DNA from 3 places in the Pseudoalteromonas sp. T1lg22 genome. Region 3 is predicted to be linked to each of the others. Evidence: predicted binding sites of a transcription regulator. Region 3 holds the regulator's gene; each other region holds the start of a gene.
What was found. Region 3 encodes ArgR, which controls arginine synthesis, uptake and breakdown. Its sites were predicted from a motif close to ANTGAATANNTATTCANT; they were not measured.

Region 1 (10,088 bases), 130 kb from region 3:
ACGCTGTTTTCCGGCGCGAATTGTATGTACAGCCATCAAGTTCGTATTGTCTTGGCTGAGAAAGGCGTGAGCGTGATATCCATTTGGCGGAGAAAGATAACCTGCCAGAAGCATTACACGAAATTAACCCGTACGGTACGGTTCCTACTTTGATCGATCGTGAGCTAGGTCTTTACCAAGCAAACATCATCATGGAATATTTGGATGAGCGCTTCCCGCACCCTCCATTAATGCCTGTGTACCCGGTAATGCGTGGTCGCAGCCGCTTGATGATGCACCGTATTGACACCGATTGGTATTCGCTTGCTTCGAAGATCCTGGCCGGTGGCAGCGATGCTGAGCAAGCACGCAAAGAGCTGACCGAAGCACTGCTTGCGGTAGCACCTATTTTCAATGAAGCACCATACTTTATGAGCGAAGAGTTCAGCCTAGTTGATTGCTACCTGGCGCCGCTATTATGGCGTTTACCTGAGCTTGGTATCGAGCTTGCGGGTGCTGGCAGCAAAGAGCTGAAAGAGTACATGATTCGCTTGTTTGAGCGTGAATCGTTCCAAGCGTCATTGACTGAAGCAGAACGTGAGATTCGTCTCTAATGACACCTAACAGACCTTATCTGTTACGTGCCTTTTACGACTGGATAGTCGACAACCAGTGCACACCGCACTTGGTTGTCGATGCCGAGTTTGCTCAGGTACAGGTACCGACTCAGTTTGTTCAAGACGGACAAATTGTGTTGAACATCAGCCCGAGCGCTGTAATGCAATTTTCCATGGATAACCGAGCATTGACCTTTAATGCTCGCTTTGGTGGTCAGCCCATGCAGGTTTATGTACCCATGGGAGCTGTATTGGCCATCTATGCCCGAGAAAATGGCGAAGGCACGGTATTTACTCAAGAAGAGTTATACGAAGAGCAGGATCGTTCTGAATCAGTACAATCAACTGCCGAGTCTGAGCCGCAACAACCGCAGGCCGGGTTCGAGGCAATTGACAATCCAAACCCACAAGCAAGCCGTGAGAACAGTCAGGACGACGGCAAAGGCAAAAAAGCTAATCACTTAAAAGTGATTAAGTAGCCTACTCAGATTCGGCTTAAGTAGAAATCCATCGTAAGCAGGGCTAAGTTCTAAAAGTGCGCTGGATTTCTCTAATCGACCCACCGCCCACTGTGATTATTTGCAGTATTATGCTTGAAAACAGGCATAAATTACTGAGATAATCTCCCCCTTGAATTTTGGGGCCAGTCGCGAGGCGGGGTTTTATTTCAAATTTTAGAGTTCGTTTGTACTAAAAGATATGGCTGAGAAACGTAATATATTTCTAGTAGGTCCCATGGGGGCCGGAAAGAGCACAATTGGTCGCCACATTGCAGACCAACTGCACCTTGAGTTTTATGACTCGGATAACGAAATCGAGCGCCGCACCGGTGCCGACATTGCTTGGGTATTTGATATCGAAGGCGAAGATGGTTTCCGTCGTCGTGAAGAAGCGGTGATCACAGATCTAACCGAGCTTCAGGGTATCGTATTAGCAACAGGTGGTGGCTCAGTAGTCAGTAAAGAAGTACGCAACAAACTGTCTGCTCGCGGTATTGTGGTATACCTTGAGACCCCAATCGAAAAACAGGTTGCCCGCACCCAGCGTGATAAACGACGTCCGCTACTGCAAACAGAAGAAGCGCCGCAGCATGTGTTGGAGCGTCTAGCCGAAGAGCGCAACCCGCTGTATCAAGAAATCGCCGACTTTGTTGTGCGTACCGATGAGCAGAGTGCGAAAGTTGTGGCTAACCAAATCATCGAGAAGCTTAACTTCTAAATATCCCAAGGAGAATTGCGCATGCTGGAACTCAATGTTGAACTTGGTGAGCGCAGTTATCCCATCTTTATTGGTAACGAGTTAATACAAGACGGTGCGCGCCTGCAGCAATATGTAGGCGAGCGACGCGCGGTAATCGTTACCAATGAAACCATAGCACCTCTCTACCTGGACACCCTGATTGCCAGCTTGGCAGATAAGGATCTTCTTGTCTTCGTAATGCCCGACGGTGAGCAATACAAAACATTGGAATGGTTTGAGCGCCTCAATGCCTTTTTGTTAGAGCACAACTGTGGCCGCGATACCATTTTGCTGGCCTTGGGTGGCGGGGTTATTGGTGACCTGACCGGTTTTGTTGCTGCCTGTTATCAGCGCGGCGTACCTTTTGTGCAGATCCCTACCACCTTGTTGTCGCAAGTGGATTCATCCGTAGGCGGTAAAACCGCGGTTAACCACCCCTTGGGCAAGAATATGATCGGTGCCTTTTATCAGCCTCAGGCAGTGTTTATCGATACCGCTGCGCTGGCCACCTTACCGGCCAAGGAATTTGCCGCCGGTATGGCCGAGGTGATTAAATACGGCTTGATCTACGACCTTGATTTGTTCGAGTTACTTGAGCGTAATGTTGAAGAGATCAAGGCCTTGGATGCTCAGCTATTGCCAAGGGTGATACAGCGTTGCTGTGCCATTAAGGCGGAGATAGTAGCGGCGGACGAAAAAGAAGCCGGGCTTAGGGCCTTGCTTAATTTAGGTCATACTTTTGGTCATGCTATCGAAGCTGAAATGGGCTACGGCGCCTGGCTTCACGGAGAAGCGGTCGCGGTCGGTATGGTGCTGGCAGCACAACTGGCACACAGCCGAGGCAAGCTAAGTAGTGCCGAGGTTGAGCGTATTATTGCCTTGCTCAAAGCCTATGATCTACCATTGCAAATCCCAGATGAAATGACCCCAGCGCAGTTTCTTGCCCATATGCGCAAGGACAAAAAAAACAAAGCGGGACGCATTCGCTTTATTCTGCCTAGCCAATTTGGACGTTGTGAATTGGTTGATGATGTCAGCGACGCCGAGCTAGAAACCCTGCTCACACGCTAATACAATCGCTCCTCCTGCCTGTGGCCTATAATGGTCAGCACCAATAAGAAGGTGCAGTGCGCCTTATCATAGTGCCGTTAAAGGCCGGCATGTGCTTACCTGGGCTCAGGCCGTGTCTAAGAATGAACTAACCTCTTAGTTGGCGGCGATACGCATACTAATTGGCGAGGCCCAGCGCTAAGGTAAACAAATAGCGCAGATAAAAGGGGAGATAAACTCGCAACAGTCCCCTGAATTGCGGTAGAATTTGGCTTTGACCCCGGTATTTACATTTACCCTTGTGGTGCACCGGGAGTGAGATAATAATTAAAGATGAGCTAGTAGAATAGATGCAAAAGAAAACCCGTGCTTTCCTGAAATGGGCGGGCGGCAAATACAGTTTGGTCGAAGATATCGCCAAACGTTTAGATCAAGCTCAGGAGCTCACCGGCAGCTCTGCATCTACGCTCGTTGAACCCTTTGTTGGCGCCGGCTCGGTGTTTCTAAATACCAATTTTAAGCATTACGTGCTTAACGATATCAATGCGGATCTAATCAACCTCTATAAAGAATTAGCCCATGCGCCTGATGAGTTTATCAGTGATGCGCGTAAGCTGTTTTGCGAGCTTAATAATGACGCCGATGTCTATTATGGCTTGCGGGCTCGCTTTAACGAAAGTCGCGATGCCTACGAACGCGCCATCCTATTCCTCTATATGAATCGTCATGGTTACAATGGCTTGTGCCGTTATAATCTTAAAGGCATTTTTAATGTGCCTTTTGGAAAATATAAAAAGCCTTATTTCCCCGAAGCGGAAATGTATTTCTTTGCTGAAAAGGCACAGCAAGCCACCTTTACCTGTTTAAGCTATCGCGATGTCTTTGCTTCATTACCGCAAGATGCCGTGGTTTATTGCGATCCTCCCTATGTGCCGCTGAGTAAAACCGCATCCTTTACCAGCTACGCCAAAGGCGGTTTTAACCTGGACGACCAAGCGAACCTGGCCAACTTGGCAGAGCAGGCCGCGGGTGAACAGCAAACTTCGGTACTGATCTCTAACCACGATACCTTATGGACCAGAAAGATCTATGAGCAGGCGGATATTGATGTGCTCAAGGTAAAGCGCACCATCAGCCCTAAGGGGAATGGTCGCAATAAGGTCAATGAATTGATGGCTATGTATTTATCCGGTCGCCAATACCAGTTGAACCAGGCCAAACACGGCTAGGACAAAAATAACAAACAGGGCGATGGCGAGGGCGATAATGATCTTGGGGTTATGATTGCTGAAGTCTTGTTGACGTTTGGCGTCGCTTTGTACACCAAAAAAGGCCGCGACCACAGTTTGAATTTGTGACCACATAAGAATTCCTGCCTAGTAGGAAGTATTAGAGAATTGTCGGGCGCTTTCCTTGTTGTCGTTACGGCTAAGTAATTCCAACAAGTCTAAATAATGAAATTGGGCACTGCGGCTGTCGCCGGCAAACCAAGCAAACCAAGATTGTTCACCATCAGGATTAGCACAGTCTTGAGTTTGTTCGCCGTACGCATTGGTATCACAAACGCATTGGCTATAGGTTTCAGAGTTAAGAGATGAGCCAGATTGGATAGCAAAAGTGCCAACAATCATAGCAGTAGTTGCAACGCCTGCTAACAACGCATGTTTTTTCAGCACTAACAACATATCCCTCTCCGATCCTTAACTAGTCACTAGAGCTTACGCAAAGTTGTTTAAAAAAACAACTGAACTTTTAAAAATAATTAAACTTTTTACTTTAAAAACAAGGGTGTAATGTTTAATTTATGTTAACGGTTGGGCTTTAACGTTTTGTTTCTAAATAATTCGTCGGGATCGATGAAAAACCTCGCAAAAATAAACATACGCTAACAACTATGCGTATTTTTCGTTAAAGTATAGGCCCCGTTCAAAGGAGCAGTATTATGAAAGACTACCTGATCGCGCCCTCGATCCTTTCCGCCGACTTTGCCCGTCTTGGTGAAGACGTAGAGCGAGTTATTTCCGCCGGCGCCGATGTGGTGCATTTTGATGTGATGGATAATCACTATGTGCCGAACCTGACGTTTGGTCCCATGGTGTGTAAGGCGCTTAGAGATTATGGCATCACGGCACCTATTGATGTGCACCTGATGGTGAAGCCGGTCGACAGCCTGATCCCTGAATTTGCCAAGGCTGGTGCCAGCATTATTACCTTCCACCCCGAGGCCAGCGAGCATGTGGATCGTACCCTGGCTCTGATCAAGGAGCATGGTTGTCAGGCAGGTCTGGTATTTAACCCGGCGACACCGCTGCATATTATTGAGCATGTTATTGATAAGCTGGATGTTATCTTATTAATGTCAGTTAACCCTGGGTTTGGCGGCCAGAGCTTTATTCCTCATACCTTGGAAAAGCTTAAGCAGGTACGTGCCATCATAGATGCCAGTGGTCGTGATATTCGACTTGAGGTCGACGGTGGTGTGAAGGTGGATAATATTGCCGAAGTGGCGGCCGCCGGTGCCGATATGTTTGTAGCCGGTTCGGCTATTTTTAGTCAACCCGACTATCAGGTAGTCATCGAGCAGATGCGCAGCGAACTCGCCAAGGTTGCTCAGTGAAATACCAGGCGCTGATATTTGATCTTGATGGCACCCTGGTCGACAGCGTGCCGGATATGTACATAGCGGTGAACCTGATGCTTACCGATCTGGCTCGACCGGTGATCTCTCACGCCATGGTCAGCCAGTTTGTCGGTAATGGCATAGAGCAGCTAGTGGTGCGTGCGCTCAGTGGTGATATGGAGCCCAATCCGTTGCTAACGGAGCAGGAGATTAGCCGTGCCAACGAGCTGTTCTGCCACCATTATCTTGCGGTGTTGGGCCAGTATTCGCAGCTTTACCCCCATGTTGAAACTGTATTGGCGGCCTTTGCGGCTACGCCCAAGGCTCTGGTCACCAACAAGGCCCGATGTTTTACCGAGGCTTTATTGCAACAGCTGGGTATTGCCAGTCATTTTCAGGTGATTGTGTGTGGCGATGATGGTAAGAAAAAACCTTCGCCCGAGCCCTTGTTAAAGGCTTGCCAGCAGCTTGGTGTCGAACCGGCTCAAGCCTTGATGATCGGCGACTCGAAATCGGATCTGCTGGCGGCACAAGCAGCGGCCATGGATGCCCTGGCTTTGAGCGGCGGTTATCACCAGGGGGAAGACCTGCGCCAGTACAATCCAGAGTACCTCTGTGACCAATTCTTAGATATAATCACCGCCATTAATCGATAAGCAATAAAGGAACATCATGAGTAAACCAGTAGTGTTAAGCGGCATTCAGCCAACAGGTGGTATGACAATCGGCAATTATGTTGGCGCCATTAACCAGTGGCTTAGCTTGCAAGAGCATCATGAAAGTTACTTTATGCTGGTTGACCTGCATGCCATCACCATTCGCCAAGAGCCGGAAGTATTACGCTCGCGTGTGCTTGATGGTGTGGCCCTTTATGCGGCTTGTGGTATCGACCCGGAAAAAGCAGCGTTATTCGTGCAATCTCAGGTGCCTGAGCATGCGCAGCTGGCCTGGGTGTTGAACTGCTACGCGCAAATGGGCGAACTTAACCGCATGACACAGTTCAAGGATAAGTCGGCCAAGCACGCCAACAACGTCAATGTCGGCCTGTTTGCCTATCCTGTGTTACAGGCGGCCGATATCCTTCTGTATCAGGCGGATCAGGTGCCGGTAGGTGAAGACCAAAAGCAACACTTGGAGCTGACCCGAGATATCGCCACGCGCTTTAACAACCTTTATGGTGAAGTATTTAAGCTGCCAGAGCCTTATATTCCTGAGTTTGGTGCCCGTGTAATGAGCTTGCAGGATCCATTGAAGAAGATGTCCAAGTCGGACGAAAACCCAAATGGTTACATCATGCTTCTGGACGAGCCGAAGAAGATCGAGAAAAAGCTGAAAAAAGCGGTGACAGACTCTGACGAGCAGGCACGTATTTACTTTGATCGTCAGGAAAAGCCGGGCGTATCAAACTTGTTGACCTTACTGTCGGTAGCAACCAAGCGTTCTATCGATGATCTAGTGCCTGAGTACGAAGACAAGATGTATGGTCACCTGAAGAAGGACACCGCCGATGCCGTGGTAGCCATGATTGAGCCTATTCAACAGCGCTTTAAAGAGATCCGTGCGGATCAGGCGTTGTTGGATCAGATCATGCGCAGCGGCGCTGAGAAAGCCAGAGCGAAGGCAGCGCCGACATTAAAAGCAGTGTACGACGCACTTGGCTTTATTCCGCGTCCTTAAGCGTTAGGGCAGAAATAGACTAATCCAAAGCCAAGCGTGTAAATGCTTGGCTTTTTAGTGGAAGATTCCATGTTATTAATGATCGACAACTACGACTCATTTACCTTTAACTTGGTGCAGTATTTCCAGCGTCTTGACCAGGAAGTCTTGGTTAAGCGCAACGATGAATTGACCCTGGCCGATATTCAAGCGCTTAAACCCGAGCATATAGTACTGTCGCCCGGACCATGCAGTCCCAATGAGGCGGGTATTTCCCTTGATCTGGTGCGCCGTTTTCAGGGCAGTATTCCTATTCTTGGTGTTTGCCTGGGACATCAAACCATAGCCCAGGCCTTAGGCGCTCAAGTGGTGCGTGCCAGAGAGGTTATGCATGGTAAAACTTCTGTGATACGTACTACACAGCAGGGCGTTTTTGCCGGATTAGACGAGCGCATTGAGGTGTGTCGTTATCATTCCTTGGTGGTGGCCCCGGAAACCTTACCAGCCGAGCTGAAAATTACCGCTTGGACCGAGAATGAGCAGGGTGAGATGGATGAAATCATGGGCTTATTGCATACCGATAAGGCCTTAGAAGGGATTCAGTTTCACCCGGAAGCCATTCTTACCCAGCACGGGTTGGACATGCTAAAGCACTTTATCGAGCGAAATTAACGCTCAGAATATAGCAACTCAGCAGGCGCACTTTCTTCAAGTCTAAAGGCGTAGATTATTAGCGCTAATGTGAGTACTAACTTACATCTCTTTATTAAAGAAGACATTGAAGCTTAAGCCTGTGCTTTATTACTTCGCTTAGGTAAGCCGTCATAGTTCAGCGGCGTGGCCAAAACTCTGGTGCAGGCCTATGGCTCTTGCCAGAACCATTGGTTGTAGCAGATGAACGGCGGTTATGCTGTGGCTCTCTTGGTCTGCAAAATCCTCAACTTACCCCTTGATATGGTATCGATTTAGGTACTTTCACCCAGCAAACTGATGCAAAATAAGCCGTTGCTGAAAATATTTTGTAAATTTTTTACGTATATTCATTCAAATACTGTTCAGTATGTGCTTTGACGGCGGCAACTCATGCCATATGGCTTCTTTATTAATGGCGCTAAAATAGTTATTCACTCAAGGTGAAAATCTACCCTCAATGCCTGTGTTTACGGGGTCTGCATGAAAGCTTTGCATGAGACTTTACGGGTTTTTTCTGAAATAATGATGTTATTCATGTAGTGCTTTGTCCGTCGCCTTAATGGCGGATTTCATAGCCTTGTTAAGAGTGTTGCACTAGCTTTAAGGTCCCCAGACCTGTACTTGGTACCCACTTTTAACGCCATACTCAATGAGGAAAGAAAATGACAGTTAATCGCGCTTTATTTGATGAAGTAATGGTTCCTAACTACAACCCATCGGATGTGATCCCGGTACGCGGCGAAGGTGCTCGTGTATGGGACCAGCAAGGCCGTGAGTTTATCGACTTTGCCGGTGGTATTGCGGTTAACTGTTTGGGTCATTGTCATCCAGCGCTAGTTACGGCATTAAAAGAGCAGGGCGAGAAACTTTGGCACCTGTCGAATATCTGGACCAATGAGCCGGCACTGCGCCTGGCGAAGAAAATGACCGACGCGACCTTTGCCGAGCAGGTTTATTTTGCCAACTCGGGTGCGGAAGCTAACGAAGCGGCACTAAAGCTTGCTCGTCGCTGGGCCCTAGATAACTTCGGTGCACAAAAATCAAAAATCATCGCCTTTAACCAAGGCTTCCACGGTCGTACCTTCTTTACCGTAACCGTGGGTGGCCAGGCTGCTTATTCAGACGGTTTCGGTCCTAAGCCGGGTGATATTGTGCATTGTGATTACAACGACCTGGAAGCATTCAAGTCATTGATCGATGACAACACGTGTGCGGTTATGATGGAGCCATTGCAAGGTGAAGGCGGCATCATTGCTCCTGAAGCTGATTTCGTTAAGGGCGTACGTGAGTTGTGCGATAAGCACAATGCACTGCTTATTTTCGATGAAGTACAAACAGGTGTTGGCCGTACCGGTGAGCTTTATGCTTATCAGGGTCTGGGTGTAACTCCAGATATCATGAGCTCGGCTAAAGCCTTGGGCGGCGGCTTCCCTATCGGTGCCATGCTGACCACTAAAGAGATTGCCAAGCACCTTAAGCCGGGTACGCACGGTTCAACCTACGGCGGTAACCCGCTGGCGTGTGCGGTAGCCGAAGCGGCTTTCGACACTATCAATGACCCTGCGGTATTAGCAGGCGTAAAAGAAAAAGAAGCGCTATTTAAGCAACTTCTAAATGACATCAATGCTAAGTACGATGTTTTCAGTGATGTGCGTGGTAAAGGCTTGCTTATCGGTGCAGTAGTGAACGATAAGTTCAAGGGTCGTGCCCGTGAATTCCTGGTTGCCAGCATGGAACAAGGTTTGATGTCGCTTGTGGCCGGTGCCGATGTGGTACGTTTTACACCGTCATTGGTGATCAGCGAAGAAGAGATTCGTGAAGGCATGGCACGCTTTGAAAAAGCGGTTGCCAGCCTAGTTTAAGCACTTCACCACGGCGCTCTGTCTAACTACTAGAACGCCGGTCAATTTGAAGTTTGGCGCTGCATGGCGCGGCGCCAGGCTTGTTATGGTTTAACCTTTAGGGAGTAAGCGGATCTATGATGGTTCTTCGCCCAATCCGACAACAAGATTATCAAGAGCTGCTCGTTATCGCCGAGGAGTCGGGGCATGGTTTTACCTCGCTGCCACTGAATGAAGAGTTGTTGCAGAATAAGATCACCCGTTCTATTGAATCCTTCGCCAAGCCGACAGCAAAAGCCGGTGATGAAGGCTACTTGTTTGTTCTTGAAGATAGCGAAACCGGTGAAATCGCCGGTACCTGTGGCATTGAAGCTGCGGTGGGTTTAGATGATG
Region 2 (10,088 bases), on a different contig from region 3:
TCAGCGTTCTATCCAGCTTGGCTTCTCATCGGTCATGATGGATGGCTCATTGCTTGACGATGGTAAAACGCCTTCATCTTATGAGTACAACGTAGACGTAACTCGTCGCACAGTAGAAATGGCCCACGCTTGTGGTGTTTCTGTTGAGGGGGAGCTAGGTGTTCTAGGTTCACTTGAAACCGGTGAAGCGGGTGAAGAAGATGGTATCGGTGCGGTAGGTAAACTATCTCACGATCAGCTACTTACAGACCCAGAAGAAGCGGCGGACTTCGTTGCTAAAACCGGTGTTGATGCCCTGGCAATCGCCTGTGGTACTTCGCACGGTGCCTACAAGTTTACTCGTCCACCAACGGGCGATATTCTTGCTATCGATCGCATCAAAGAAATCCACAGCCGTATTCCTGATACGCACCTGGTAATGCACGGTTCGTCATCGGTACCACAAGAGTGGCTAGCTGTGATCAACGAGTTCGGCGGTGAAATCCCTGAAACTTACGGTGTGCCGGTAGAGCAGATCGTTGAAGGTATCAAGCACGGTGTACGTAAGGTAAACATCGACACGGATCTACGTTTGGCGTCAACCGGTGCCGTTCGTCGTCACCTGGCGCAGAACCCTGCGAACTTCGATCCTCGTAAGTTCCTTGCTGAAGCAACTAAGGCGATGACAGAGATCTGTGTAGCGCGTTATGAAGCCTTCGGTACTGCCGGTCAGGCAAGCAAGATCAAGCCTATCTCGCTTGATGACATGCACCTGCGTTACCTAAGCGGTGAGCTAAGCCCTAAAATTAAATAATTTTAGCGACTTAGCCAGATAAAAAGCCTCGTATTTCACGGGGCTTTTTTGGATCAGTCTTTTATCAAGAATCGATCTTTGGGATCAGATTTTTATCAACCCAACGATGTTTTCGGATCAATATCTTACCTATTGCCCGCTAAGGGCCGCAAACCCTGATTAAGAAGTGAACAATTATCAGTCGGTTAGTTGAAGAGGGCTTAGCCATACTTGGTATAAAACTGATCCCGGTCGGGATCAATTAGTAAAATATTGATCCCTCATGGCCTGCTTAGTACAAATCTGATCCTGCCAAGGTCGCTTAGTAAAACGCTGATCCCTGCTGATCAAAAGGATTTTTGCGAGATCCCCGTTATGGGTGTAGTCTTTCATAAAACTGTCACAAAAAGTCATAATAATGACATCAGTCCAATAAAACTGATTAGAGATAAATGGAATGTCACGTAAAGTTCTTGTTGTTGATGATGAAGCACCCATCCGCGAGATGCTGGTGTTTGTATTAGAACAGAATGGTTTTCAGGCTATCGAAGCTGAAGATTACGACTCTGCGATAGCGGCCATGGTTGAGCCTTACCCAGATATGGTGCTACTGGATTGGATGCTTCCCGGTGGCAGTGGTATTCAAATTGCCAAAAAGTTTAAGCAAAATGAGCATACCCGTCAGATCCCCATTATAATGCTGACCGCTCGTGGTGAAGAAGAAGACAAGGTTCGTGGTCTTGAGGTTGGTGCCGACGATTATGTAACCAAGCCGTTCTCACCAAAAGAGTTAATGGCACGTATTAAAGCCGTGATCCGCCGCGTGGCGCCTACTTCTTTGGAAGAGGCCATTGAGGTACATGGCCTACGTCTGGATCCTATTTCACACCGCGTTACCTCGCAGGGCAGTGAATTGGATATGGGTCCTACCGAGTTCCGTTTATTGCACTTCTTTATGACCCATCCTGAGCGCGTGTACAGTCGCGAACAGTTACTGGATCATGTGTGGGGCACAAACGTGTATGTGGAAGACAGAACAGTGGATGTGCATATTCGTCGCTTACGTAAAGCCATCTCACCTAAGGGTCATGATCGTTTAGTACAGACCGTACGTGGCGCCGGTTATCGTTTTTCAAGTAAGGTTTAGCCTGCCATCAATTACTTTCATGGATGAGTGGGTTTATGCCTAGCCAGGCATAAAGCAGAGATATTTTATGTATCGAGTAGTTAATAAACGAACCCTAACCAAGCGTTTGTTTATGTATTTTTTACCATTGGTGCTGATAGGCGTGCTTGTAGGCGCGCCTTTTTTGCTTCTCTTCCTCGGCGCCTTTACCCTCTTGTTATGGCATTATCGCCAACTGTATCGTCTCAGCGACTGGTTGATAAACCAGCGTAGCTTTAATCCCCCCGAGGGAGAGGGGGCCTGGGAGCAGGTCTTCGAAGGGATCTACCATCTGCAACAACGCAATCGCAAAAAGCGCAATGAACTGGCCGACTTAATTCGCCGTTTTCGCGAAGGTGCGGAGGCTGTGCCCGATGCGGTTATCGTGCTGCAGCGAGATCTCAGCATAGGCTGGTGTAACCAATTGGCGCTGCGATTATTAGGACTGCAATGGCCTACCGATCATGGCCAGCGCATCGACAACCTGATCCGCCACCCTAAATTCAGCAGCTATATGGCCGATGGCGACTATGAGGAAGCCCTGGAGCTGGACATAGCCCACAATGGTGAGCAGGTGCTGGAGTTCCGGGTGATGCCTTATGCTCAGTCGCAGATCATGATGGTGGTGCGCGATATTACCCGTTTAAAACAGCTTGAGCAGATGCGCAAAGACTTTGTCGCCAACGTTTCCCATGAGCTACGTACGCCGCTGACCGTGGTAACCGGTTATCTGGAAATGATGGATAGCGACAATATGCCGCCGCCAGCGATGTGGAATAAGGCGCATGGCACCATGATAGAGCAGTGTCAACGCATGGACTCGCTGGTCAATCAGCTGTTGTCTTTGTCCCGCATCGAAGGGGCGCGTAAACATGACAATGATAAGCCGGTGCATGTACCACAGATGCTGGAAATTATTCATACCGAGGCGCAGTCGCTCAATCAGGACAAACAGCACAAGTTGATCTTTGAGGTGGATGCAGATCTCGATATTCTCGGTGCCGCCGATGAATTACGAAGTGCGTTTTCGAACTTGGTTTTCAATGCCGTGCATTACACCCCGGAAGGCGGTGAAATCACCGTGCGCTGGCAGCGTAAGGATGGTTATGCCCACTTTAGCGTTAACGACAACGGCGAGGGCATAGCACCTGAGCATCTTAATCGTTTGACCGAACGCTTTTATCGCGTTGATAAGGCTCGCAGCCGCAAAACCGGCGGTTCAGGCCTGGGTCTGGCTATTACCAAGCATGTGCTTTCGCGCCACGATTCTCAGTTGCACATAGAAAGCACAGTGGGCGAAGGCTCGTGTTTTTGGTTTACTTTCGCGCCGAGCTGGATAGTGACCAATAATCCAAATTCAGCACTATCGGCAAAGTCATAAAATTGTCATTTTCGAGTAATCTAACTGTCATTTTGTCACTGCACAATGGTCACAGTTGAAACATGGGACGATAAATTGGAGAACCCAATGAAATTTAAAAACTTAGTTGCTGCAATGGGCGTTGCTGTTAGTGCCCTAACTGCAGGTCAGGCGATGGCCACAGATCAAGCTATCGCAGAATATGAAAAAACAAGCGGCATCTCTGGTAACTTTTCATCAGTAGGTTCTGATACCTTAGCCAACATGATGACTTTCTGGGCAGAAGAATATAAGCGTATTTACCCTAACGTAAATATCCAGATCCAAGCGGCTGGTTCATCTACTGCGCCACCGGCATTGACTGAAGGCACAGCGAACTTTGGCCCTATGAGCCGTAAGATGAAGTCGAAAGAAATCGAAGCTTTCGAAAAGCGTCACGGTTACAAGCCTACTGAAATCCGCGTAGCGATTGATGCTCTAGCTGTATTCGTACACAAGGACAACCCAATTGAAGGTCTACGTATCGACCAGGTAGATGCTATTTTCTCATCTACTCGTAAATGTGGTGCAGCAGAAGAAGTTAACCGTTGGGGCGATATCGGCCTAGAGGGCGACTGGGCTGCTAAAGACATCCAGCTTTACGGTCGTAACTCGGTATCTGGTACTTACGGTTACTTCAAGAAAAAAGCACTTTGTAAAGGTGACTTCCGTAACAACGTAAACGAGCAACCAGGTTCTGCTTCTGTAGTACAGTCAATCTCATCATCAGTTAACGCTATCGGTTACTCTGGTATCGGTTACAAAACTTCTGGTGTTCGTACCGTACCTCTAGCGAAGAAAGGCGACAAGTTCGTAGATGCAACTCTAGAGAATGTTGCTACTGGTAAGTACCCACTATCACGTTTCCTATACGTTTACGTGAACAAGCATCCAAATAAACCGCTTGCGCCTATCGAAGCTGAGTTTATTAAAATGGTACTTTCACAAACAGGTCAAACAATTGTTGAGAAAGACGGTTATGTGCCACTTTCTAATACAATGGTTGAAGCTGAGCTTAAAAAGCTAGGCTTGATGTAATCCTTTGAATCTTGTTGATTAGATAACAAAGCCCCTCACATTGAGGGGCTTTTTTTATGCCTGTTTACCAGCAGCTTTGATAGATAAGCTCTTTTATGATCTGCTGTGAAGGGAAGATACGCTCCATGGCCAAATATTCATTAGGCTGATGCGCCTGCTCGATAGATCCCGGCCCCATGACTATGGTTTCACAGCCCAGCTGTTGGATAAAGGGCGCTTCGGTGCAGTAGTTAACCGCCACCGCCTGCTGTTGCGAAAGCTTTTCTGCCAGTTTTACCAGGGCGCTGTCCTTGGTGCCGGCGAAGGCTGGAATGGGCTCGTGCATATCCCAAACCTCCACAGAGCCTGGATAGCGAGCATTGATATCCTTGGTAGCATCAAGCAGCATGGCCTGCAGCTCGGCGATGCTAAGCCCGGGCAGTGGGCGCATATCCAGTTGTAATTCACAGCAGCCACAAATGCGATTGGCATTATCGCCACCATGGATATGACCCAGGTTCAGGGTTGGGTAGGGAATAGCAAAATCGGGAACTGAATATTTATTCTTTAACTCTTCTTTTAACTTCAGCAGGTTTTGAATCACCAAATGCATCACTTCAATGGCATTTATGCCGCGCTCTGGATCTGAGCTGTGGCCGCTTTTACCAACAATGCGAATCGCCGAGGTCATATGCCCCTTATGAGTAAATACCGGCACCATGTCGGTGGGCTCGCCGATAATACAGCGCTCGGGTTTAAGGTCCGGATAACGGGCCACCTCTTGAGCTCCGGCCATGGTGGTTTCTTCATCGGCGGTGGCCAACAACAATAAGGGGCGTTGTTGCTTGCTGCTATCGAGCTCGGCAATAGCATTGAGCACAAAAGCAAAGAAACCTTTCATATCAATACTGCCTAAGCCATAGAGCTTGTTGTCTTCGGCTATAAGCTTAAAGGGATCCCGCTGCCAGCGGCCTTGGTCGAAGGGCACGGTATCCGTATGCCCGGCCAGCATTAAACCACCGGCGCCGTTGCCGCGTTTGGCCAGCAGATTGTATTTTCCGGGGGCGCTTTGCAGTTCAATAACTTCACAGTGAAAACCCAGGGACTCGCACCAGGTTGCCAGCAGTTCAATAACGCCACGGTTACTCTGGCTAAGCGCAGGATCGAGGGAGCTTATCGAGGGGGCGGCGATAAGCTGCTGGTAGCGCGTCAGAAAGTCTGGGTTCGACATATAAATTCCAAATATTTATTCATAAAGATTGCATAACAATATAAATGCCTTTATAGTGAATATCAATTCACATTTTAAGCATAAATATTGGCTCGGTTTAATGGTTCACTACCTCTTTAGCATAACGTCACGACGATAGTTCGAGTACACATATCTCCCTTGTGTACTCGATTTTTTTCGTCGGGCGTCTCGCCCGTTACTTACTGTCTGATTTTGAGTGTAATTAATGAATATTGTAATTATTGGCGCGAGTGGCTACAGCGGTGCAGAGCTAGCCAAATTAGTCGCAACACATCCTCACTTTGAACTTGTTGGCTGTTATGTTTCGGCCGGCAGTGCGGATCTTCATAAGCCCCTAAGTGCCCTGTATCCAGAGCATAAGGGCATAGTGGATCTGCCGCTGCAAGGCATGGACGATAATGCGATTGCCAGCATAGCTGCGCAGGCCGACGCTGTGTGTCTGTGTACAGATCATAAAGTCAGTGTAGATCTGGCTCCTCAGTTTCTTGCCCATGGCTTGAAAGTGTTTGATCTATCCGGTGGCTTTCGTCTTGCCGATGCCCATTTGTATGAAGAATTCTATGGTTTCACCCATCAACATCCCGAGCTGTTAGCGCAGGCCGTGTATGGTCTGGCGGAATGGCACAGCGAAGCGCTTAAGACCGCGCAGTTGGTGGCTGTGGCTGGTTGTTACCCGACCGCCAGTTTAAATGCCCTTAAACCTTTGCAGCAGGCGGGCTTGTTGGCTGGCGATCAGCAGGTGATCATCAATGCGGTATCTGGGGTAACAGGAGCCGGGCGAAAAGCCGCTATCGGCACCCACTTCTGTGAAGTCTCTTTGGCTCCTTATGGTTTGTTTAACCATCGTCATACACCGGAAATCGAGCAGTCTTTGCAGCATCCTGTGCTCTTTACGCCGCATCTGGGTAATTTTAAACGCGGCATTTTGGCCACTATTTACGCCACCTTAAATGCCGGTGTGACCCTGGATGATGTCAGCAGTGCCTACCAGGTACTGGCCGACGAACCTCTAATTCGCCTGTTGGGCGCCAATCAGGTGGCCTCCATTAAGGGCATAGAAAATCAACCCTATGTCGACCTTGGTTGGCATGTAAAAGGGCAGCAGCTGATTGTCAGCGCCGCCATAGACAACCTACTGAAAGGCGCCTCGGGTCAAGCACTGCAGTGTATGAACCTGAATGCGGGCCTGGCCATTAACACCGGTTTGGTATGAGGAACACATGATGACTACTAAGAAAACTTGGGTAATCAAACTCGGTGGTGCGGTATTAAATAATCCCGCGGCGCTTGATGCGCTCTTTGTGGCTTTGGGCTCGCAGCAACAGGCGAATTTCGTGGTTGTCCATGGCGGCGGTGCTCTTGTTGACAGCTGGCTGCAAGACGCAGGTTTTGCTACCGCCAAACATCAGGGCTTACGTATTAGCCCGGTGGAGCAAATGCCTTATATCGTCGGCGCCCTGGCCGGTTGTGCTAACAAGCAATTACTGGGTGCAGCGCTGAAAAACAAGTTACAGCCAGTGGGCTTGAGCCTGTTTGAGGCGGGTATTAACGCCGAGCAAAAGCTAAAGGCACTGGGCCAGGTCGGTGAGTGTATCCCCACTGCTGACTCTATTTTACCCCTGCTTATTGAAGCCGGACGCTTGGCGCTAGTGAGCTCTATTGGTTTTGATGAGCAAGGACACTGGTACAACGTTAACGCCGATGAAGCAGCGGCGGCCATCGCCAAGCTACTTGGCGCCGAACTTATTTTTATGACGGATGTGGAAGCCGTGCTGGACCAACAAGGTCAAGCCCTGCATCAACTAGATAAAGCACAAATCGAAGACCTGATAGCACAAGGAGTTATCTCGGGCGGGATGGAGGTCAAAGTAAAGACCAGCCTTCTTGCTGCCCAGCATTTACGACGTGGTGTGTATATCTCCAGCTGGCAAAAGCCAGAAAACCTTATTGCATTGCTCCAAGGAGAGCATGTTGGCACCCAAATTAGTATGTAGATAACACCATGAAACAAGATTTTATTACCGGCCTTGAGCTGGACGAAAAAAAGATTTTAACGCTTTTATCCCTGGCGCAAAAAATGAAGGCGCAGCCGCAGGATTATGCTCAGGCGCTGGCCGGCAAGTCTATCGTCACCTTATTTGAAAAGCAGAGCCTGCGTACGCGGTTGAGCTTTGATATCGGCATAAACAAACTCGGCGGCCATGCGGTGTATCTTGACCAGCAAAACGGCGCCATGGGTTCGCGGGAGTCGGTGAAAGACTTTGCCCTGAATATCAGCACCTGGGCCGATGCCATTGTGGCTCGGGTTAACCAGCATAAAACGCTTGAAGAGCTGGGCGAGTTTTCTTCCAAGCCAGTAGTGAACTCGCTGTGCGATCTATACCACCCCTGTCAGGCATTAGCCGACTTTTTGACGCTACAGGAAGTGCATGGCGATGTCAGTCAACTTAAGTTGGCTTATTTAGGTGAAGGCAACAATGTCACTCACTCACTGATGTTGCTGGCGGCTACTTTGGGTACCGACTTTGTGGCCGTATGCCCTAAAGGCAGCAGCCCGGATGCGCAGATTGTGAAGCAGGCAGAGCAGATCGCCGCCAGCAAGGGCGCCTCTATTCTGGTCAGTGACAGAGTGGAAGCGGCTGCGGGCGCCAATGCTCTGTATGCCGATACCTGGGTATCCATGGGCGATACCACCCCGCTTGAGCAGGTAAAAGAAAAATATATGCCATATCAGCTTAACAAACAGCTGCTAGATATGACCGGAGCACAAACGGTTTTGCATTGTCAGCCCGCACATCGTGAGTTTGAAATTACCTCTGAAGTGATGGACAGCGACTATTCTAAGATTATTCAACAGGCGGAAAACCGCATGCATGCACAAAACGCCCTGTTAGTTACATTATTAAACCCAAATTTTTAAGGACTTGAGATGAGCACTATTAAAAAAGTTGTATTGGCCTACTCGGGTGGTTTGGACACCTCGGCAATTGTGCCTTGGTTAAAAGAAAACTACGGCTGTGAAGTGGTTGCCTTTGTGGCCGATGTGGGCCAGGGCGCAGAAGAGCTTGCAGGGGTGGAAGAAAAGGCCATTGCCTCGGGCGCATCTGAGTGCCATATCGTTGACCTTAAAGAAGAAATGGTTGCCGATTATATCTACCCAACATTGAAAACCGGCTCTATTTATGAAGGTACCTATCTGCTTGGCACCTCTATGGCTCGTCCTATTATTGCCAAGGCCCAGGTTGAAGTAGCCCGTAAGGTTGGCGCCGATGCCTTGTCGCACGGTTGTACCGGTAAGGGTAATGATCAGGTGCGTTTCGAGTCTTGTTTTGCCGCCCTGGCGCCGGATCTTAAAGTGATCGCCCCTTGGCGTGAGTGGGATCTTTCCAGCCGTGAATCCCTGCTTGATTACCTGGCCGAGCGCAACATTCCTTGTGCCGCATCGGCGACCAAGATTTACAGCCGTGACGCCAATGCTTGGCATATTTCTCATGAAGGCGGCGAGTTGGAAGACCCTTGGTGTCAGCCAAGCGAGCAGGTATGGACCTGGACTAATTCACCAGAGCAAGCACCGGATCAGCCAGAAATGGTCAGCATCAGCGTCGAAAAAGGCGAGATCGTCGCGGTAAATGGCGAGCAACTCAGCCCGTATCAGTGTCTGGTGAAGCTGAATGAACTGGCGGCGCCTCACGGTGTTGGCCGTGTCGATATCGTCGAAAACCGTCTGGTGGGTATGAAGTCGCGCGGTTGTTACGAAACTCCGGGAGGCACAGTAATGATGGCGGCGCTGCAGGCCATTGACGAGTTGGTTCTGGATAAGGCCAGTCGTAAGTGGAAAGAAACCCTGGGCGGTGAGTTTGCACACCTGGTCTATGACGGCCGTTGGTTTACGCCATTAAAAGACAGCATTCTGGCAGCGGCCGAGGCATTTGCCGAGTTTGCCAGTGGTGAAGTGGTGTTGAAAATGTATAAAGGTCAGGTTGTGGCGGTGCAGAAGAAATCACCAAACAGCCTATACAGCGAAGATTTCGCTACCTTTGGCGCCGATGATGTATATGACCAATCACACGCCGAAGGCTTTATTCGCTTGTTCTCGCTATCAAGCAGAATAGCGGCGTTGAAGAAGTAAGGTAGGAGAAGGCAATGGCACTTTGGGGCGGACGGTTTTCATCGGGTCCGGATGAAGCATTTAAACAGTTTAACGATTCTTTGCCGTTTGATTATGTGATGGCGGAGCAAGACATTATCGGCTCTGTGGCATGGGCGGGGGCGTTAAACCGCGTTAACGTGTTAACCGATGACGAGCACCAGCGTTTGGTGGCGGCATTGTATGAACTGCTTGAAGAGGTTCAGGCAAACCCTGATAGTGTTGCCCTCAGCGGCGAAGAAGATATTCACTCGCATGTTGAGGCGGCGCTGATCAATAAGGTAGGCGACCTGGGTAAGAAGTTGCACACCGGACGTAGCCGGAATGATCAGGTGG
Region 3 (10,088 bases):
CTGTTTTCCATGGCCATTGCCAGGCCTTGCTCACCATCGTGAGCACATTCCACTCCAAAGCCTTGGGAGTGTATATATTCACTGAGCATGGAGGCCAGTTCAATGTCGTCGTCTATTAATAAAACCTTCATCGCCTATCTCAAAAACACGGGAACTAGTTTCATCTTAACTGATAGCAAGTTTCCAGTGCGACACCTTTACACAACCTTTACGTGCTCCTGACACTGCTTTGCGTTGCGCTTGCTAGAGTAAATAACACACCCAGTTCACAACCAAGGACAACTTAGGAGTCCGTTATGAAATTAAATAAATTACTTACAGCCGCCGTTATTTCTATCGGCTTAGCATCAAGCGTCGCCATGGCAGGCCAGGGCGGTCATCATAAGCAGGGTGAGCACGGCATGCTAAGCGAGCACATGATTGAGCAATTACAGCTTAGCGAGCAACAGCAAACGCAAATCAAAGCCATTATGGATGCCAATAAACAACTTAAGCCGCAACGAGGCTCGCGTCACGAGGGCTACAAGGCTTTGCAAGCGCTAACTAATACCAGCGAAAGTTTTGATGAGCAGGCGGCCCGAGAAATCATTCAGGCCCAGCAAAGTAAACAGATGGAGCGCAAGATTGCTCATCTGAAAAGCAAGCATCAGGTATGGAATCTTCTTACCGAAGAGCAGCAACAAAAGTTTGCACAAATGAAGGAAAAGCGTAATAAACGTCATGCCGAGAAACGGGATGTCAATAAATAAGCTGGTTTGATTTGAGCTACGCAGTAATAAAAGGGGGAAATTTCTCCCTTTTTCTTTGTGTGTTTATAAGGAGATGAACGCTGCCGGGAATACAGTGTGAGCATCAGTTAAACACCAGGGATAAATTTTATTGCAGATAAAAAAGACGCGACCATATAGGTCGCGCTGACGGAATTTTCCAGCATCCTGCCGGCATTGAAGCAAGTTCAATTCCCTGTAATCACTGGGTGATTAAGCTGCAACATGGCTGCTGCAGTGTCGTCCCTGTCCCCTTTTTCCTGTGACAACCTGTCGTACGGTTTAGTGCATCGCATGTAGTTAGCATTTTGAATAACTAAGCCGCTTTGGTTCTCTCCCCCACATCCTGTGTTGCCCGCTCCCTGCTGGCGTTCCTTAGGCGAACCAATGCCCGTATCCCCTCGCACATCCTGTGCCTGAGCATCCTGCTCTTTTTCCTTGTCCTAGATTACAGTCCTTCGTGTTCTGCATCCTGCAGCTGTCCTTCCTGGCAGTCCCTGCTAAGTTTTCCTAACTTTGCCGCTTGTACGCCCTCACAAGCAATGAAGATAGTATAAGGGAATGTTTCTTCCCTGGTCAGCCAGGTAAACTCATAATAAAAGCTGTAAAACCCGCGTAATAAACTATGTTTTCCTTAATAAATAATGAGTTACGCAATTTTTTGTTTAAATTTTTAGCACTGATTGCGGCAATCGCCATGTGACTTGTAAGACATATCTCACAAGGTGGGGGGCCAACTGGGAAATTATTGGGGTTACCAGCGGTTTAGCACTGTACTTTTTCGTCTTAAACAGTATGATGCTTTTGAGAATTATTTTTATTTAACTAGGAGCTCTTGGTGAAGAAAGCACTTGGATTTGCATTGGCATCGGTTGTTTCAGTTTTGTCTGCAGCGCCAGCAGTAGCCTCAGAAACCGTTAATATTTACTCATTTCGCCAGCCCTTCTTAATTGAACCTATTTTAGAAAAATTCACCGAGCAAACCGGTATCGAAACCAAGGTGGTGTTTGCCAAAAAAGGTCTTATCGAGCGTTTAAAGCGTGAAGGCAAGCATACGCAGGCTGATTTGGTGCTAACCTCAAACTTCAGTGCGTTAATGCAGCTAGAAGACATGGCACTGACGCAAACCATCAGCAGCGAGCAGATCGATGCCAATATTCCCGCCGGCTTTCGCGACCCTGATGGTCAGTGGGTGGCACTGACCAAGCGCGTGCGTAATGTTTATTCGTCAAAAGACAGAGTCGGCAAGCTAGATAGCCTGAGTTACGAAGACCTGGCCACGGATGCGTATGCCAACAAGGTTTGTATGCGTCCGGGCAAGCACCCTTATAACCTGGGTTTGGTGGCATCCATGATAGCTCACCATGGTGAAGCCGAGACGAAAAAGTGGCTCGAAGGCCTAAAAGCCAACCTGGCGCGTAAGCCGCAAGGAAATGACCGCGCTCAAGTGAGAGCGGTGAAAGAGGGCCTGTGTGATGTGGCCATAGGTAACAGCTATTACTTCGGCAAAATGATGCAGGATGAGCAGCAAAAGGCCTGGGCGGATGCCGTGTATATCAACTTCCCTAACCAGCAAGACCGTGGCGCTCATGTGAACGTCTCTGGTGTGGTACTGACCAAGCACTCGAAAAACAAGGAAAATGCCTTGAAACTGATCGAGTTTATGACCGACAATACGGCACAAAATATGTATGCCTCCGTCAATATGGAATATCCGGTGAAGCCGGGTGTGCCCTTGTCTGAGCTGGTTGCGTCCTGGGGTGAGTTTAAAGAAGATACGCTGCCGCTGGGGGAAATTAGCAAGCACCGTAGCGCCGCGTTACGACTCCTTGACGAGGTTAAATTCGACCTTTAACTGATTAGTTTCAATGCAGTTTAAATTTTCGCTGTCCTGGTGGCAGCTGATTGCGTGGACGACAGGCTTAGGCCTGTCGTTGCCGTTAGGCTTCCTGATTTTTGAATCCTTGCAAAGTGATCCTCTGGTGTTTGCGCATTTGTGGGAAACCGTGCTGTGGGATTATATTGGCAACACCATCTTGTTGATCCTTGGCGTGGCCTTGTTGAGCTGCGTGATAGCGCTGCCGCTGGGATGGTTGGTGGCCTATTGTGATTTCCCCGGTAAAAAGCTTTTTTCCTGGGCCTTGATGTTGCCCCTGGCCATGCCCTCCTACCTGATTGCCTACGTGTATACAGATTTGTTCGACTATGCGGGGCCAGTGCAAATTGCGCTGCGCGATGCCTTTGGTTGGCAATCTCCCGACGACTATTGGTTTTTCGATATCCGCACCCTAGGCGGTGCCATAGTTATGCTGGCCTTGGTGTTATATCCCTATTTGTTTCTAATTTTTAAAACGGCGCTTAAGGAGCAGTCACATAAGCTGGTGCAGGCCGCGGAGATCATGGGGAATACGCCGGTGCAAAGCTTTTTTAAGATCAGTCTGCCTTTGAGCCAGGGCGCCATTGCCGCGGCGGTAGCGTTGATCAGCATGGAAGCCATGGCCGACTTTGCCACCGTAAGTTACTTTGCCGTCAGCACCTTAACAACCGCCGTTTATGATACTTGGTTTGGTTACTACTCCTTGACCGCGGCGGCGAAAATTTCCGGCATCATGCTGCTAATTCTGTTTGTGGCGATTTTTATTGAGCGCTATTCCCGTCGTAATCAGGCTGTGTTTGAGCGACAAACCCAGCCCAGTGATGAGTCTCTCTATCCGCTCACCGGTGGCAAGGCATTCGCCGCCAGCGCTTTTGCCAGCCTAGTATTATTGGTCGCCTTTGTGGTGCCGGTCTGGGTGCTCGGGGGTTATGCCATCGATTACTTCGAGCAGGCCTGGAACAGCGAGTTTTTCCTTTATGCCTGGCAAAGCCTGAAGATTTCCGCTCTGGTGAGCGTCCTGGCTATTACCCTGAGTATCTTGGTGGTTTACTTTCAGCGCTTAACGCCTTCGCCTGCCAGCCTTTGGCCTGGGCGTCTTGCCAGCACAGGCTATGCCTTACCGGGTACGGTACTGGCCATCGCCGTGTTGTTGCCGCTGACGACTCTGGAAGAGAGCATCAATCTGTGGCTTGAGCCCTACGATAAGGCTCCTGGGCTGTTCTTAAGCGGCACCCTGTTTGCAATTGTGTTTGCCTATGTGGTGCGCTTTTACGCCATTGCCCACGGCAGCATAGAATCGAGTTTTAGCCGTATTAGCCCGAGTTTGGATATGGCCAGCCAGTCCATGGGGCGCAATGCGAGGCAAACCCTGACCAGTGTACATATTCCTATTCTGAAGCGGGGCATTTTAACCGCAGGATTATTGGTCTTTATCGAATGTATGAAAGAGCTACCAGCGGCCTTGCTGCTGCGGCCTTTTAACTTCGAAACCCTGGCCACCCATGTGTTCCAATATGTCAGCGACGAACAGCTTGAGCTGGCCTCGGTGGCGGCCTTGTTTATCGTCCTTGTGGGTCTTATTCCGCTTTATTTTATTAACCGCTCTATGGAGCAAAAACACTGATGACGGCACAGCTTCATTTAGACAATATCAGCTTTAACTATGGCGAGCGTGCCGTGGTGGATAACCTGAGCCTGCATTTGGGCGATAACGAAATTCTTTGCCTGTTAGGAGCCAGTGGCTGCGGCAAAACCACCACTCTTAAGGCCATCGCCGGTTTGCTGCGCCCGCATCAAGGGGTTATCCGTCTCGGCGAGACCATTTTATGCGACGATAATCGCTTTGTGGCGCCTCAGCATCGTAATATGGGCATGATGTTTCAGGACTATGCCCTATTTCCACACTTAAATGTGGCCCAGAATATCGCCTTTGGTTTAAAGGCCATGACCCGGGCCAACAAGGTGCAGCGGGTTAAGGAAATGCTGGCGCTGGTCCATCTCGAAGACTGTGCCAACCGCTACCCGCATCAGTTATCCGGTGGCCAGCAGCAGCGAGTCGCCATCGCCCGAGCCTTAGCCTATAAGCCTAGCCTCTTGTTGTTGGATGAGCCTTTTTCCAATATTGACCATCAGGTGCGCTTTCAGCTGATCGCCGATATTCGTCGCATTATTAAAGACCAGCAGGTGTCGGCGATTTTCGTGACTCACTCCAAGGAAGAGGCCTTTGCCTTTGCCGATACCCTGGCGGTGATGCATGAAGGGAAAATTGCTCAACAGGGTACACCGCAGCAGCTTTTTCATCACCCGCGCTCGAAAGTGGTGGCCGAGTTTCTTGGCTCAGGTTTATATCTGGATGCGCAAAAACAGGATGACTATCACTTTGAAACCCAGTTTGGCGTGGTTCAATCGCACCAAGCGGTGGCGGGTAATGAGCTTACCGGGCAGTTATACGTGCGCCCGCACGACTTGCAACTGATACGCGATGACAAGGGGCCTGTAACCGTTGTGTCTAAGCGTTTTGTCGGCACCGAGTATGTGTATCGGGTGCAGGTGTTAGGGCAAGAGATTGAAATACCAGTAAAACAACCTGAACAAGAGTTTTTGCCGGGACAAAGGCTATCTATTACAATTAGTTCCCATGCGGTGAATTTTTTCACCGCCTAAAACAGCCCCAGCCCGCAGCGCAGGCGGGCACAATCCAAGAATAAAAACATAGGAAATTAGATGGCCAAAGCGCAATCCGGCGTGTGCGCGCAAGCTAACTTACATGGCTTGCATCTGTTTTTTAATGTCCTTGATGGTCAGGATGAAGCACTCAAGGGCAAACTTGCTCAGCTCCTCGATGTACAGACAGAGTTTGACGAGCGCTTCTCTGAGGCCATGGTGGCCAGCTTTGTTGCCATCGGCGCTCAGTATTGGCCGCTATTACACCCCCAACGTACACCATCAACACTCACGAGTTTTCCTCGTATCAGTCATAGCGATCATAGCGTCGGTGTGCAGCCATTCGATTTATTTGTACAAATACGCTCGGACCGTGAAGACGTAAATCATCTTTTTGGCCAGCGGGTTTTGCAATTGTTGGCAGGGAAGGTGGAGCTGGTCGAGGAAATCAGCTGTTTCCGTTTTCTCGATGGCCGCGACTTTAACGGCTTTGTTTATGCCCCGGATACCCCTTTCGGGCGCCAGAAAATGCTTACCGCTCTAGTCAGTGACGAAGAGTATTTTGCGCATGGCAGCTATATCCATGTGCAGCGCTTTACCCATAACCTCACGTCTTGGCAGGCACTAAGTCAGGAAGAGCAGGAGCTGGTAATGGGGCGCACGCGTCTTGACAGTGAGCTGTTGATGCCGCTTAGCGCCAACAGTCATGCGGTGTGCACCGAGTTAAAAGATGAAAAGGGCCAGCCGCTGTTATTACATCAGGGTATGCCCTTTGCGAGTATGAATAAACAAGGTCTGCTGTCGGTGACCTGCGCCGCCAGTGGTAATGCCTTTGCGCAAATGCTTAATAGTCAGCTGGGTAATTATCTGCATTATGATGCCTGGCTCGACTTCACCCAGGCGGATATGGGCGCGGCTTTCTTTGCACCCTCGGTGGAATTACTGAAAAGTTTATAAGTAATTGAACAAAGAAAAAGAGGCGAGCGCCTCTTTTTTTATACGTTATCGAATAGTTTGCGTACCCGATCTAAGGTGACATCGATTTCAGACACCTTGGCGGGAGCGATAAAGATGGTATCGTCACCGGCTATGGTGCCCAGTACGCCATCGGCCTTGCCCAAGGAGTCGAGCAGGCGGGCAATCAATTGCGCCGCACCCGGGCTGGTGTTGATGATGATCATCATTTCATTGTGAACTATATCGATCACCAATTGGCGCAGTGGGGACTTAGCGGTTGGTACGGCGAGTTCGGCCGGCAAACAGTACACCATTTCCTGTTTGGCATTACGGGTTCGCACCGCGCCGAATTTACTAAGCATGCGCGAAACCTTGCTTTGACTGATGTTGTCAAAACCTTGTTCTTTAAGGGCGTCGACAATCTCACCTTGTGAACCAAAGTTTTCTTCTTTAAGAATTGCCTTAAAGGCTTTTACCAAAGCTTCCTGTTTTTCTTGCGCTTGCATAATGTCATTCTTCTTTGCAAATTGTTGTCAATATTCTACCTAAGAAGTCAGTGTATTTCATCTTAGTAGGGTCTGTTGACCTTTGCTGTTTGTTTCTTCAGCAGTTTGTAGTGTATTTATACAAGGCGGCACATGTGTGGTGTAGTTATTCTACATGAACATGTAACAACACAGTAGAAATGCGCTACAAGCGCTGCCCTACGGGTTCATCTAAACGCATCCTGCTCTGTGTTACTCGCTATGTACATAGAATGACTATGCACCATAACGAGCGTCGTGACCAGAATGCGTTTAGATTGAACATAAAGTAAACCTCAAAGATAAACAGACCCTAGAATCTTTACAGTTAAGTTTACGACTATGGTCGAGATTATCCTCAAAATAACGCGGATTAATTTGTCTTTATCGCCTATTTTCATTATCTTTAGGCCATCTTTAGGTCTGATGACCCTAATCTCACATAACCTAGTCTCGTTATTTACGGAGAATTAAAATGAAAGTTGCCGTTTTAGGTGCTGCCGGTGGTATCGGTCAAGCGCTATCTTTACTACTAAAAAATAGCCTTCCTGCTGGTTCTGAACTGTCTCTATACGACGTAGCGCCTGTTGTTCCTGGTGTTGCCGTAGACCTATCACACATCCCAACTGCAGTAGCAGTAAAAGGTTTCGGTAAAGACGACCTTGATGCAGCACTAAGCGGTTGTGACGTTGTTTTGATCCCAGCGGGTATGCCACGTAAGCCGGGCATGGATCGTGCTGACCTATTCAACGTAAACGCGAGCATCATCCAGACTCTTGCTGAAGGCATAGTTAAAAACTGTCCTAAAGCCATGGTGGGTGTTATCACTAACCCGGTAAACGGCACTGTGCCAATCGTTGCTGAAGTATTCAAAAAAGCGGGTACTTATGACCCAGCTCGCGTATTCGGTGTAACAACGCTTGATGTTATCCGTGCCGAGACTTTCGTAGCTGAGCTTAAAGGTCTAGACGTAAGCCAGGTTAAAGTTCCTGTGATCGGTGGTCACTCGGGCACTACGATTCTTCCTCTTCTTTCACAAGTGGAAGGAGCTACTTTCTCTGACGAGGAAATCGCAGCACTTACTACACGTATTCAAAACGCGGGTACTGAAGTTGTTGAAGCTAAAGCCGGTGGCGGTAGCGCAACACTTTCAATGGGTGCAGCGGCAGCACGTTTCTGCCTATCACTAGTGAAAGGCCTACAGGGTGAAGACGTGATCGAATACGCTTACGTTGAAGGTAATGGTGAAGACGCACAATTCTTCGCACAGCCAGTACGTCTTGGTAAGAACGGTGTTGAAGAGCTTCTTTCTTACGGCGAGCTAAGCGCGTTTGAGCAAAAAGCAAAAGACGACATGCTTGCAACTCTGAACAAAGACATCCAAGAAGGTGTCGACTTCATGAATAAATAAGCTAACGCCTTTGGGCAGTTAGTCGCATCCCTTGAGTATTACTCGCGGATGCATAAGCCTCTACAGATTGTTGTAGGGGCTTTTTTTATGCCTTTTTACATACAATTAACTGGTTTGACCATTTGTTACCGAGCGAAAATTACTTTCACTTTTGTTCATATCTTACATACTGAAGTGAATAAAAATGGCGGTGTATAGCGGCAATTTTGACAGCCTGAGGGGAATCTGATACCTTATCCGCACTTTTTGGTATGACCAATTTACCCGAAGCTAAAGATAACCATGTCATTAAAAGTCAAAGCAGCGAAACTTTCGGATGTGATCCTAGCGCAACTTGAGAACATGATTCTCGAGGGCTCGTTAGCACCGGGTGAAAAATTACCGCCGGAGCGTGAGCTTGCGAAACAGTTTGAAGTCTCTCGTCCGTCGCTGCGCGAAGCAATTCAAAAACTCGAAGCCAAAGGCTTAGTCACTCGTCGTCAAGGCGGTGGCACCTTTGTAAAAAACCAGTTGGAGGAAGGGTTAAGCGATCCGCTTTTCGAGCTGATCAGCAAGCACCCGGAATCACAATTTGATTTACTAGAGTTTCGTCATGCCCTTGAAGGAATTGCGGCTTACTATGCAGCCTTGCGTGGTACCCAAACTGATTTTGACAAGGTTAAAGAAAGCTTTGAAAAAATCGCTCAGGTAAGCGATGACCTGGCGGCGAAGGCCAAAGCCATCAATGCCTTTCATTTTTGCATCGCCGAAGCGTCACACAATGTAGTTTTGCTGCATTTGGTGCGCGGTATGCAGGCCTTGCTGGAGCAAAATGTCCTGCAAAACCTGCAGGTACTGATGAAGAAAACCGAGGTGTCACAGCAACTTGCTGAGCACCGTCAAGTGTTGATGGGAGCCGTTATTGAAGGGCACCCAGAGCAGGCACGTCTAGCCAGTAATGCCCACTTAGCCTTTATCGAAGAGGCATTATTGGAAGCAACCAAGGAGCACTCACGTATCGAGCGCTCATTGCGACGTACCCGCACACAATAAAATTCGCTTTAAGCCCCTGTGGAGCCTTGCTCGCACGGGGGCTTTTTAGCATTTTAAATTCGTATTTTAAACATAAGGAAAACTCCATATGTCTGAAGTCAATAAAGTTGACGTAGACGCATTAGAAACCCAAGAGTGGTTACAAGCCCTTGAGTCTGTAGTGCGTGAAGAGGGTGTTGAGCGAGCGCAATTCATTCTTGAGCAAGTGCTAGAGCAAGCGCGTTTAGACGGTGTTGATATGCCAACCGGCACCACCACTAACTACGTTAATACCATCCCTGCAGATCAAGAACCTGCATACCCGGGTGATGTAAATATCGAGCGCCGTATCCGCTCTATCATCCGTTGGAATGCGATCATGATTGTTCTGCGTGCGTCTAAGAAGGAACTTGACTTAGGTGGACACATGGCGTCTTTCCAGTCGTCAGCAGCCTTCTACGAAGTATGCTTTAACCACTTCTTCCGTGCTCCTAATGAGCAAGACGGCGGTGACCTGGTTTATTACCAAGGCCACATTTCACCGGGTATTTATGCCCGTGCTTTTGTTGAAGGTCGTTTGACTGCAGATCAGCTTGATAACTTCCGTCAGGAAGTGGATGGCAAGGGTCTTCCTTCCTACCCGCACCCGAAATTAATGCCAGAGTTCTGGCAGTTCCCAACCGTATCCATGGGTCTGGGTCCAATTGCGTCAATCTATCAAGCACGTTTCCTTAAGTACCTAGATGGTCGTGGTCTTAAAGACACATCTAACCAGCGCGTTTATGCCTTCCTGGGTGACGGTGAGATGGATGAGCCAGAATCACGTGGTGCGATTTCATTCGCCGCTCGTGAAGGTCTGGATAACCTATGTTACCTAA

Region 1: C2M24_RS10790 (aspartate aminotransferase family protein) is a predicted target of ArgR. The motif match lies at 8,273-8,290, and genes of this name have one in related genera.
Region 2: argC (N-acetyl-gamma-glutamyl-phosphate reductase) is a predicted target of ArgR. The motif match lies at 5,639-5,656, and genes of this name have one in related genera.

The regions. Positions count from the first base shown of each region.
Region 1 is NZ_PQBY01000016.1:252,060-262,147, reverse strand. It holds partial or broken gene sspA (stringent starvation protein SspA) at 1-593, shown strand, start outside; gene C2M24_RS10840 (ClpXP protease specificity-enhancing factor) at 593-1,075, shown strand; gene aroK (shikimate kinase AroK) at 1,296-1,814, shown strand; gene aroB (3-dehydroquinate synthase) at 1,836-2,906, shown strand; gene C2M24_RS10825 (Dam family site-specific DNA-(adenine-N6)-methyltransferase) at 3,236-4,114, shown strand; gene C2M24_RS10820 (DUF2970 domain-containing protein) at 4,070-4,249, opposite strand; gene C2M24_RS10815 (hypothetical protein) at 4,262-4,570, opposite strand; gene rpe (ribulose-phosphate 3-epimerase) at 4,828-5,502, shown strand; gene C2M24_RS10805 (HAD-IA family hydrolase) at 5,499-6,161, shown strand; gene trpS (tryptophan--tRNA ligase) at 6,178-7,182, shown strand; gene C2M24_RS10795 (anthranilate synthase component II) at 7,252-7,833, shown strand; gene C2M24_RS10790 (aspartate aminotransferase family protein) at 8,517-9,716, shown strand; gene astA (arginine N-succinyltransferase) at 9,833-10,088, shown strand, end outside.
Region 2 is NZ_PQBY01000006.1:336,960-347,047, reverse strand. It holds gene fba (class II fructose-bisphosphate aldolase) at 1-793, shown strand, start outside; gene phoB (phosphate regulon transcriptional regulator PhoB) at 1,230-1,919, shown strand; gene phoR (phosphate regulon sensor histidine kinase PhoR) at 1,987-3,318, shown strand; gene C2M24_RS03790 (PstS family phosphate ABC transporter substrate-binding protein) at 3,406-4,374, shown strand; gene argE (acetylornithine deacetylase) at 4,439-5,584, opposite strand; gene argC (N-acetyl-gamma-glutamyl-phosphate reductase) at 5,811-6,818, shown strand; gene argB (acetylglutamate kinase) at 6,829-7,599, shown strand; gene C2M24_RS03770 (ornithine carbamoyltransferase) at 7,608-8,525, shown strand; gene C2M24_RS03765 (argininosuccinate synthase) at 8,535-9,734, shown strand; gene argH (argininosuccinate lyase) at 9,749-10,088, shown strand, end outside.
Region 3 is NZ_PQBY01000016.1:117,979-128,066, reverse strand. It holds gene C2M24_RS10165 (response regulator transcription factor) at 1-131, opposite strand, end outside; gene C2M24_RS10160 (Spy/CpxP family protein refolding chaperone) at 297-749, shown strand; gene C2M24_RS10150 (Fe(3+) ABC transporter substrate-binding protein) at 1,606-2,622, shown strand; gene C2M24_RS10145 (ABC transporter permease) at 2,636-4,267, shown strand; gene C2M24_RS10140 (ABC transporter ATP-binding protein) at 4,267-5,307, shown strand; gene C2M24_RS10135 (Dyp-type peroxidase) at 5,368-6,264, shown strand; gene argR (transcriptional regulator ArgR) at 6,303-6,770, opposite strand; gene mdh (malate dehydrogenase) at 7,264-8,199, shown strand; gene pdhR (pyruvate dehydrogenase complex transcriptional repressor PdhR) at 8,482-9,231, shown strand; gene aceE (pyruvate dehydrogenase (acetyl-transferring), homodimeric type) at 9,320-10,088, shown strand, end outside.